DNA from 2 places in the Aliiglaciecola sp. NS0011-25 genome. Region 1 is predicted to be linked to the other one. Evidence: riboswitches for the same ligand, from Rfam matches in the RefSeq annotation. Region 1 holds a riboswitch; the other holds the start of a gene.

What was found. Region 1 has a riboswitch for thiamine pyrophosphate ahead of thiC (phosphomethylpyrimidine synthase ThiC). Riboswitches for the same ligand answer to the same signal wherever they lie in the genome.
Region 2: another riboswitch for thiamine pyrophosphate. It lies ahead of ABWV72_RS14950 (TonB-dependent receptor); the one in region 1 lies ahead of thiC (phosphomethylpyrimidine synthase ThiC).

The regions. Positions count from the first base shown of each region.
Region 1 covers NZ_BAABWR010000001.1:111,876-116,821, reverse strand. Annotated here, with positions in the region: gene ABWV72_RS00550 (acetolactate synthase large subunit) at 1-585, shown strand, start outside; gene ABWV72_RS00545 (aldehyde dehydrogenase family protein) at 594-2,024, shown strand; partial or broken gene ABWV72_RS00540 (IS3 family transposase) at 2,064-2,228, opposite strand; TPP riboswitch at 2,437-2,559, shown strand; gene thiC (phosphomethylpyrimidine synthase ThiC) at 2,729-4,693, shown strand; gene thiE (thiamine phosphate synthase) at 4,697-4,946, shown strand, end outside.
Region 2 covers NZ_BAABWR010000016.1:125,521-130,466, reverse strand. Annotated here, with positions in the region: gene ABWV72_RS14965 (phosphotransferase) at 1-163, opposite strand, end outside; gene pnuC (nicotinamide riboside transporter PnuC) at 220-849, opposite strand; gene ABWV72_RS14955 (YkoF family thiamine/hydroxymethylpyrimidine-binding protein) at 849-1,106, opposite strand; gene ABWV72_RS14950 (TonB-dependent receptor) at 1,125-3,188, opposite strand; TPP riboswitch at 3,249-3,347, opposite strand; gene ABWV72_RS14945 (iron-containing alcohol dehydrogenase) at 3,662-4,810, shown strand; gene ABWV72_RS14940 (acyl-CoA thioesterase) at 4,892-4,946, opposite strand, start outside.

The sequences.
Region 1 (4,946 bases):
CGTTTCCCTATATTGCCGGAACGTTTTGTACGAGATATTCGTACCGCAATGCCAAAAGACGGCATAGTGACCCTCGATAACGGCGTATATAAAATTTGGTTTGCTAGGAACTATCCTGCTTATCTACCCAATACATTGTTGCTTGATAATGCTTTGGCAACAATGGGGGCAGGGCTGCCGTCAGCTATGGCGGCTAAGATTGTAAACCCCGATAAATCGGTTATTACCGTGTGTGGTGATGGTGGTTTCATGATGAATAGTCAAGAAATGGAAACCGCAGTGCGCCTTAAATTGCATATAGTGGTGATTATTTTACGTGACGATGCGTATGGAATGATCAAATGGAAACAAGCGCATATGGAGTTTGATAATTTTGGTTTGGATTACGGTAATCCCGATTTTGTTAAATACGCTCAAAGCTATGGTGCCAAAGGCTGGCGGATTGATTCAGCCGAAGAATTGTTACCAAGAGTACAGGCTTGTTTAGCTGAGCCAGCTGTACATCTAATTGATGTGCCTGTTGACTATTCTTTGAATGACCAAACATTAAATAAAACCATTCGCGAACTTAGCCAAAAACTATAGGAACAACCATGTTACAAAAAGCTTATCCTTATTATTTAGCGAATAAAGCCGTTTATGCCAATCAAGATTTAGTTGTAACTAACAAGTACACAGGCGAAGCTGCTACTACAGTGGCAATGGCCAAAGCTGATGTGATTGACCAAGCAATTGAAGCTGCAGATAAAAGCCAAGCTGCGTTAACGGTAATGAAGCCATACGAGCGTCAAGCGATATTAAATCACTGTATAAAACGTTTTGAAGAGCGCTTTGAAGAGCTGGCATATGCTTTGTGTATTGAAGCCGGTAAGCCAATTAAAGATGCTCGAGGCGAAGTGACGCGCTTAATTGATACTTTCCGTATTGCGGCTGAAGAATCCGTCAGAATCAGTGGCGAAGTGATGAATTTGGAAATTACCCCTCGCGCCAAAGGCTATCAGGGGATGTATAAAAAAGTTCCGATTGGTCCATGTTCATTTATTTCCCCGTTTAACTTTCCGTTGAATTTAGCGGCTCACAAAGTTGCTCCTGCATTGGCTGTTGGTTGTGCTTTTGTGTTGAAACCAGCAAGTCGCACGCCATTAGGTGCATTGATTATTGGCGAAATCTTGGCTGAAACTGATTTGCCAGAAGGTGCGTTTTCAATCTTGCCTTGTAGTCGTGACGGAGCTGATCTGTTTACAACCGATGACAGATTTAAGTTACTTAGTTTCACCGGTTCTCCTGATGTGGGTTGGGATCTTAAAGCTCGCGCAGGCAAGAAGCCGGTAATACTTGAACTAGGTGGTAACGCTGGTTGTATTGTTGATCATGATACTGATTTAGATGATGCCATTGAACGCATTGTATTTGGAGCTTATTACCAGTCTGGTCAAAGTTGTATTAGTGTGCAGCGAGTATTAGTGCATGAATCTATTTATGCTGATTTTAAAAAGCGTTACGTCGAAAAAGTCGCGAATTTGGTGCATGGCGATCCGCTAAGTGAAGATACATTTATCGGCCCTATGATTTCAGAATCTGAAGCAACTCGTCTTGATGACTGGATTGCCGAAGCCAAATCTAAAGGTGCTAGTGTATTATGTGGTGGCAAACGTGACGGAGCTATGCTGCAGGCAACTGTCTTAGAAAACGTACCAAGCGATGCCAGCATTAGCGCTGATGAAGCCTTTGGCCCAGTGTCAATTATCGCTCCTTTTAGTGATTATGACGATGCTCTAGAAGAAATTAACAATAGCCAATTTGGCCTGCAAGCGGGTGTTTTCACGCGAGATATCTATAAAGCGCATAAAGCATGGGATGTGTTAGATGTTGGTGGTGTCGTAATTGGTGATGTTCCAAGTTGGCGAGTAGACAACATGCCATATGGTGGTGTTAAAGAGTCTGGATTAGGTCGTGAAGGTATTCGCTTTGCTATTGAAGACATGACAGAGCTACGTTTGATGGTATTGAGAACGCCTCAATAATTGTATAATTAAGTGACTAGTCCTGAAATAGGTTGATTCTTATTTCATTTGAAACGCCCGGTGAATTTCATCGGGCGTTTTGTATTTAACGGCCAAGTGTCGTCGTCGACTATGCTATGTCTCAACAAGTTCAGCCAGCATAACCTTTGCTTGCTCGAGATTTTGTGGTTTGTAGAGTAATAATTCGCCTTTCCCATTTGGTCGACAACCGCCAATTTAAAACCGCGGAAATAGTCACCTCGAGTAGTCTTAACGGAAATTTCATTGCACTGTCCCAAACCAATTTGAAAAGTGTCAACAGTATTTAGGACGGCTCACACAGCGTAACCCTAACTTCGCCGTTGTTTTTGGGAGGGAAGTTTATTGCTCACTGGTTCTACTTGTTAAATCAAATGAATGTGTTTATATTACTGCACTCTTGTCGGAGTGCTAGCACGATTTAGTTGACTAAGTTGTGTGGGCTGAGACCGTTTATTCGGGATCCGTTGAACCTGATCGGGCTAGTACCCGCGAAGGAAACAAGCGTAACGCTGTAACCATTAAGGCGCTTTTATTGCGGCTTAATCTTACCGCTTATTTTGCCAATTGGGGAGCTATTCTAGGTTGTTAGACGCAATCTGCCCTTATTAAGATAATTGGCGCTTTTCAACACCAAACCTCTCCAGACAAGCAACTTCATTTTTTAACAATATGAGAGATTGCTAATGTCAAATCGTCGTCAAACTCGCGCTAATGCGAAACAATTTATAGATAACTTTACACCTTTTTCCTACCCCAATTCGAACAAAATACATTTATCAGGCAAGCAACACGATATTCGTGTGGGTATGCGCGCAATAACACAAACAGATACGATTTTAGGTGGTAGTAAAGAGGCCCCTATCACCCAACAAAATCCGGATATTCTGGTGTATGACTGCACAGGGCCCTATTCGGATCCTAAGGCTCAAATCAATTTACACCAAGGTTTAAACAAACTGCGTCGCGACTGGATCCTGCAACGGCAAGACGTTGAACAGTTAAAGCAAGTCAGCTCTGAGTTCAGTCAAGAGCGCATCGCCGACGATGGTTTCGAGCACTTGAGGTTCAACCGCTCAGTGAAACCATTAAAAGCCAAATTTGGCAAACGTGTAACTCAAATGCACTATGCCAAAGCGGGAATCATTACTCCAGAAATGGAATATATTGCAATCCGTGAAAATATGGCCAGAGAAGATGTAACAGACCCTGTTTTGCGTCAAAAAGCCCAAGGTAATGCCTTCGGTGCTCTAGTGGGACAACCTATCACCGCAGAATTTGTGCGCCAAGAAGTAGCACGAGGACGTGCCATTATCCCAGCCAATATTAACCATCCTGAATCCGAACCTATGATCATTGGACGTAATTTTTTAGTTAAAGTGAATGCCAATATTGGAAACTCTGCGGTTACTTCTTCCATCGAAGAAGAAGTTGAAAAATTAGTTTGGTCAACACGCTGGGGAGCTGACACAGTAATGGACTTATCCACGGGACGCTATATCCACGAAACCCGTGAATGGATTATTCGTAATTCCCCTGTCCCTATTGGCACAGTTCCTATTTACCAAGCGCTGGAAAAAGTAAATGGCGTGGCCGAAGACCTCACATGGGAAGTCTTCCGTGACACATTGATAGAACAGGCTGAGCAAGGAGTAGACTACTTTACTATCCACGCTGGGGTATTGCTGCGTTACGTACCAATGACCGCGAAGCGCTTGACGGGCATAGTGTCACGGGGCGGTTCGATTATGGCGAAATGGTGTTTATTCCATCACCAAGAAAGCTTTTTATATGAGCATTTTCAGGAAATCTGCGAAATATGCGCCGCCTATGATGTCTCTCTGTCATTAGGCGATGGTATGCGCCCTGGGTGTATCGCCGATGCTAACGATGAAGCACAATTTTCCGAGTTAGAAACCTTAGGCGAGTTAGTCAAAATAGCTTGGCAATATGACGTGCAAACCATAGTTGAAGGCCCAGGCCACATTCCAATGCAATTGATCAAAGAGAACATGGACAAACAATTGCAAATTTGTAGCGAAGCGCCTTTTTATACCCTTGGCCCGCAAACAACCGACATAGCTCCAGGCTACGATCACTTTACCTCTGGCATTGGCGCAGCGATGATAGGTTGGTATGGGGTAGCCATGTTGTGTTATGTCACTCCTAAAGAGCATTTAGGGTTACCCAATAAGGAAGATGTTAAACAGGGTTTGATTGCCTATAAAATTGCTGCTCATGCGGCTGATGTGGCCAAGGGCCACTTAGGCGCACAAATCCGCGACAATGCGCTATCGAAAGCTCGTTTCGAATTCCGTTGGGAAGACCAATACAACCTTGGTTTAGATCCCGATACTGCAAGACGTTATCACGACGAAAGCTTACCCCAAGAGTCTGCCAAGGTGGCACATTTTTGTTCCATGTGCGGGCCTAAATTCTGCTCCATGAAAATTACTCAAGACGTGCGCGAATATGCCGCCAAACAACAAGTTCAGATAGAGCAAGATGCCTCACGTTTGCAATTGAGCAAAGCTGGATTGAGTCCGCAGGAAATAGCATCTGCAATGCTTCAAAAATCGAAAGAATTTAAAGCCCAAGGTGCTCAGGTCTATACCCCCATCAATGAACAAACCGTTCGGGAGTCTGAATAAATCATGGGTGTTTATGTAAGCACGAACATCGACTCGAATAAGTTGCAGTCTGCTACTCGCCCCATTGTTTGGTCTATTGCTGGCTCAGATAGTGGCGGTGGCGCTGGCATTCAGGCTGATAGTCTAACCATTAACGACTTGGGAGGGCATGCATGCACAGTTGTGAGTGCCATCACCGCTCAAAACTCACAACACGTTCAAGGGATCACCGCTACCCAAACAGCCATGCTCATAAAGCAACTGGATTGCTTAT
Region 2 (4,946 bases), on a different contig from region 1:
GTGTAATATGATTTAATTCAAAGGTTTTTAAAAAGTAAACTGCAGATGATGTAGTGAGGCGATAACTTAAGTTTACCACCCCACCCTTTATAGGCTCCAAAGACAAGTGTTGTCCAAACAGTTGACTGGCTATTAACTCATCGATGATTCGGGCCTTTTTCATCTTCTTTCCTTTAATCTGACATTCTGAGCATACTCTTGCTATGCTGCCGACTCAAGTTAGATTTTTTGGTAGGCTTCCTCTGGCAAAGATTCGACTTTATAGGCTTTTTTCCATTTAATATATCCATAAATTGCTAAGCCAAAATACCAAATAAACATTACGCCAGTCAGTAACAATCCGTTGATGAAATATAGATATGCTGCGAATGTATTGATGACAATCCAAAATAGCCAATTTTCAAGCACCTTGTTAGCCATTAAATAGGTGGCATAGACACTGAAAACTGTCACAAAAGCATCTAGATACAAATCACTTCCTTGCCATGAAAGTGTTACAAGATGAGGCAATGCCAACCCCATAACAACTAACAAAGAGACCATCCATAAATGCACGACCAGCGGAACCACGGACACTTTAAGCACATCATTCTGAGTTGTTTTTTGCCATCTCAACCAACCATAAATTGCCATCACTAAATAATACATATTAAGCAGGCTATTGAAGGGCAAACTGACTTCCCAAAAAATATAAACGTAAAGAGTGGTACTAATCAGAGCAGCCGGCCAACACAATATATTTTGGCGCGCCGCTAACCAAGGGTAGAGCAGTGAAAAAGTCACTGCTACTACTTCTAGTACCGATTGTTGTCTAACCTGTTCGACTAGCACAACATACAGGTCTTCCATTACTTAGACTCACCCATAGCATCGCCATTTAAGAATTTACAAACAAATATCGCTTGACCAACTTGTTCATAGGTTTTTTGCATTTCGGTATTCAAGATGCCCATTAACTCAGTCATATCTCCGCGCACTATGGTGCTGGTATCACTCGTTGATGTCGTCAACTGCGAATAACTATTGAGTCGGTCAATAAAGTCTTGGATTGGTGCTAAGTATTTTTGGTTAAGTGGATATAACGATATTTCAACTACTGATTTCATAATTAGTGTCCAATTTGATTAATAACGTAAGCTTGCGGTAAGTCCGAATTGACGACCATCGCCAAGTTGCAGGTAAGGTTGAGGCGTCGCATATCCGTCTCGCGGATCATTACTAAAACCACCGAACCCTCTAACGTAATGTTCGCGGTCCAGTATGTTTTTACCCCATAGAGAAAACGTCCAATCCTGCCAATCTAAACGTAATTGCGCATTTACTAAAACCGTGAAAGGTGATTCCACATCGTGCCCATCGGAAAAACGATAGTTGTCTTTGCCATCCGCTTCTAAGCGCACACTTACAGTTTGAGATAAATACCCGACAGCAGCTAAGTTAAATGAATTTTTTGGCGCTTGGGCTTGCCATTGTTTATCAATATAGGTGCCGTCGGCCTGGGTATAACTTCCAAAATAAGCGTCTAGATAACCATAATTAGCAGTCAGGTTTAACAACTCGGATACTTGCCAATCAAGTTCTACTTCTAAACCTTTGTTGGTTCCCACATCTGCGTTGCCGATGATATCAATAAAACTCGGAATACCTTCTTCGCTGATTTGCACGTCATAGTCACTAACTTGGGTGTCTTCTCTATCCATGTAGAAAAGTGCAACTCGCATAAAGAGTTGATCGTCAAAGGCTTGTCCTTTAATGCCAACTTCGTAGTTCCAGTTGTACTCAGGAGAAAATAAACGACTTGCTTCGCTTACCCGTTGGTCAGGGTTGAATCCACCTGCTTTATACCCTCGCGAAACACTCGTATACACAGATGCTTGATTTATTGAATATTTAAGAACAACTTTACCACCTAGCATGGTATCCGTTTGCTGCTCGATATAACCGTCATTGTTGATATAATCCATCTCAAAACGATCCGCTCTAAGACCAACGCTTAAATTTAGATTTGACGTAAGCTGGGTGTCGGTTTGACCATATATCCCCAAATTTTGAGGTTCATATTGACTGGTGAAGTCTTGCTCTGCATAGGTATAATTTCTGCGCGTATTTTCATCAATATCACGAGCAAAAAAACCAATTAGCCACTGCGTGCTATCATCAAAAATCAATCCGTTGTCATTTGAAACAACTCTCAAATCAACACTGGTTAAATCCCTCTCACGATAATAGTAATCAGTCGAGCTGTATTCCCAAGGGTGAAAGCCCACATAAGTCCAGTCTTCATCATAGCCGTACACTGAATCTGATGTAGTGTGGTTCAATGAACCAATAAGTGTAGATTTTGCAAATTCAATCTTCGCTTTTATGCCAAAAGCATGGGTTTCTTGCGTATCAACACCAGGCTCATCTGAGCGAGTAACCCCATCATTATCAAGTGAAAACGCATCATAGCCATTATCAATATCAAAATACTGATAATTAAAATCTATGGTTGTGTTATCGGTTGCTAGAAACTTAAGCTTCAAACGCGCAGTCAACTCATCTAAGTTATCGGTATCATCTCTATCTAAAAATTGATTGTAGATAAAACCGTCACTTTTAAACTGGTTGATGGCAACACGATAGAAAAGTTTGTCAGTAATTTGATTACCGTAAGCTGCACCAATATTCCAAGTATTTTGCTGAGCAACAGTGGCAAGAAATTTTGTTTGTTGCTGCTCATTTGCCTCGGCGGTTTTGATTTTAATTGTTCCAGCCATACCCGCAGCGCCAAACTCAGTAGCCTGCGGTCCACGCAAAATTTCTACTTGTTCAACATCGAACAGGGTGCCGATGCCGGCAAATCCAGAAAAATCAAAATCATCTACTAACAATCCTACTGAGGGATTATTAGGTTCAGAATATTGACTACGTTCACCAATTCCACGTATTTGTATAAAACGTCCTCGGGAAGCGCCACTGCTAAAGTTAATATTGGCACCTACCCCTAAAATATCCTCAAGATGAAAGCCATTGCGTTGTTCAATCACCTCTTCAGATATCACACTGACACTGGCAGTGACGTTCTGAATATCGTTTTCTCTGAAGTCTGAGGTAACAGTAATCACTTCTAGATTTTCACTTGCTAACGCGTATGCAGGAATTGCACTTAATAAGGTTGTGTAAAGTAAAGGAAATTTTAATTTCATTTGGATCTCTTCTAATTAATGAAAAGATCCGGTATTTCGGCAGTAAATGGAGAGCTTTAAGAAGTTCTTGATGACCATTCCTACGCCGGTATTATCCGGATCAGGTATAAGGGTTTCCAATAAATTAGATCTCAGCAAAGAGCACCCCTTGGTGTAACAAGTTAGTGTTTAACTTGAACGGCGAGATGATAGCAAGGGCGTAATGGAATCGCCATGAATATATTGCTGTTTTTTGAAATTGGTATGGATTGCGCATGCAAAATTAATACTGTCGAAAGCTTCGGACTCCCCAATTAAAAACGCAAGTTAACTTATTGAATATTTTGAATTTGTAAAACTACGCTGCCAATAAGGCAAATTATAGAACTGATGAATGACGGTTAATTCATACATTCAACTTGAATTTCTCACTTAGTGGTTCAATATAGTTAATCGACACTTTTCAGCTTCTTTACATAATTTCGGATTTGAAAATGCAAAATTTTATCTACTACAATCCCACTAAAGTTGTTTTTGGAAAAGACAGTATTAGTAAATTATCCACTTTACTACCCAGTGCCAAAATCATGTTGATATACGGCGGTGGAAGTATCAAAAACAACGGTATCTATCAACAAGTTATTGAACAACTTGAGGGGCACGATTGGTGTGAATTTTCCGGGGTGGAGCCTAACCCCGAATTTGAAACATTGATGAAAGCCGTATCAATGGTGAAATCAGAAGACGTAGAATTTATTCTCGCAGTTGGAGGTGGCTCAGTCATCGACGGAGCTAAATTTGTCGCCGCAGCCACAGATTTCGAAGGCGATCCTTGGGACATTTTAGCTAAGGGTGCAAAAGTTAAAAGTGCTAAAAGTCTTGGCTGCATATTAACACTCCCAGCGACAGGTACTGAAACCAATACCAGCTCAGTGGTAACTCGTCGAGAATATAATCTTAAATTACCCTTCATGTCGGAACATGTTAGACCTCAATTCGCGGTACTAGACCCAGAAGTCACCTACTCTTTACCGGAACGCCAACTGGCAAATGGTGTGGTAGATGCATTTGTACATGTTATTGAGCAATATCTAACCTACCCCGTAAATGCGAGTGTTCAAGACCGATTTGCGGAATCGATCTTAAGCAACTTAATTGATATCGGGCCGCAGGTGCTCACGTCTAAAGATTATGAATTGCGTGCGAATCTAATGTGGAATGCGACACAAGCGTTAAGTGGACTGATTGGTGCTGGAGTACCTCAAGATTGGTCTACCCATATGATAGGGCATGAGTTAACAGCCCTTTATAATTTAGATCATGCCGTTACCCTTGCAATTATTTTACCCCGTGTAATGCAACATCAGCGTGAACACAAACGGGAAAAACTGCTTCAATATGCAGAGCGAGTTTGGGGATTAAGCCGCTATGATGAAGAAGGGGCAATCAATTTAGTTATTGAAAAAACTGAACAATTTTTCCGAGATATGGGAATCAAGACCACCCTATCTGAATATGACATTGATAGTGATGTAGCCGATAAGGTTGCTTCGAGACTCGAAAAAGCGGGCAAAACTAAAATAGGTGAAAGGCAAAACATTACGCCTGAAGATGTTAGAAAAATAGTTGCCGCAAGTTTATAGAATAAAAAATGCCGCTAACTTCAAAAACGTCAGCGGCATTTTTATCTCAAACAAATTGAGTTTGGATAACGTTACAAGAAGCTAATCACTTAAATTCAATGATCTTAATTCTTGCTGGGTTTGTTGTTCCAAATCT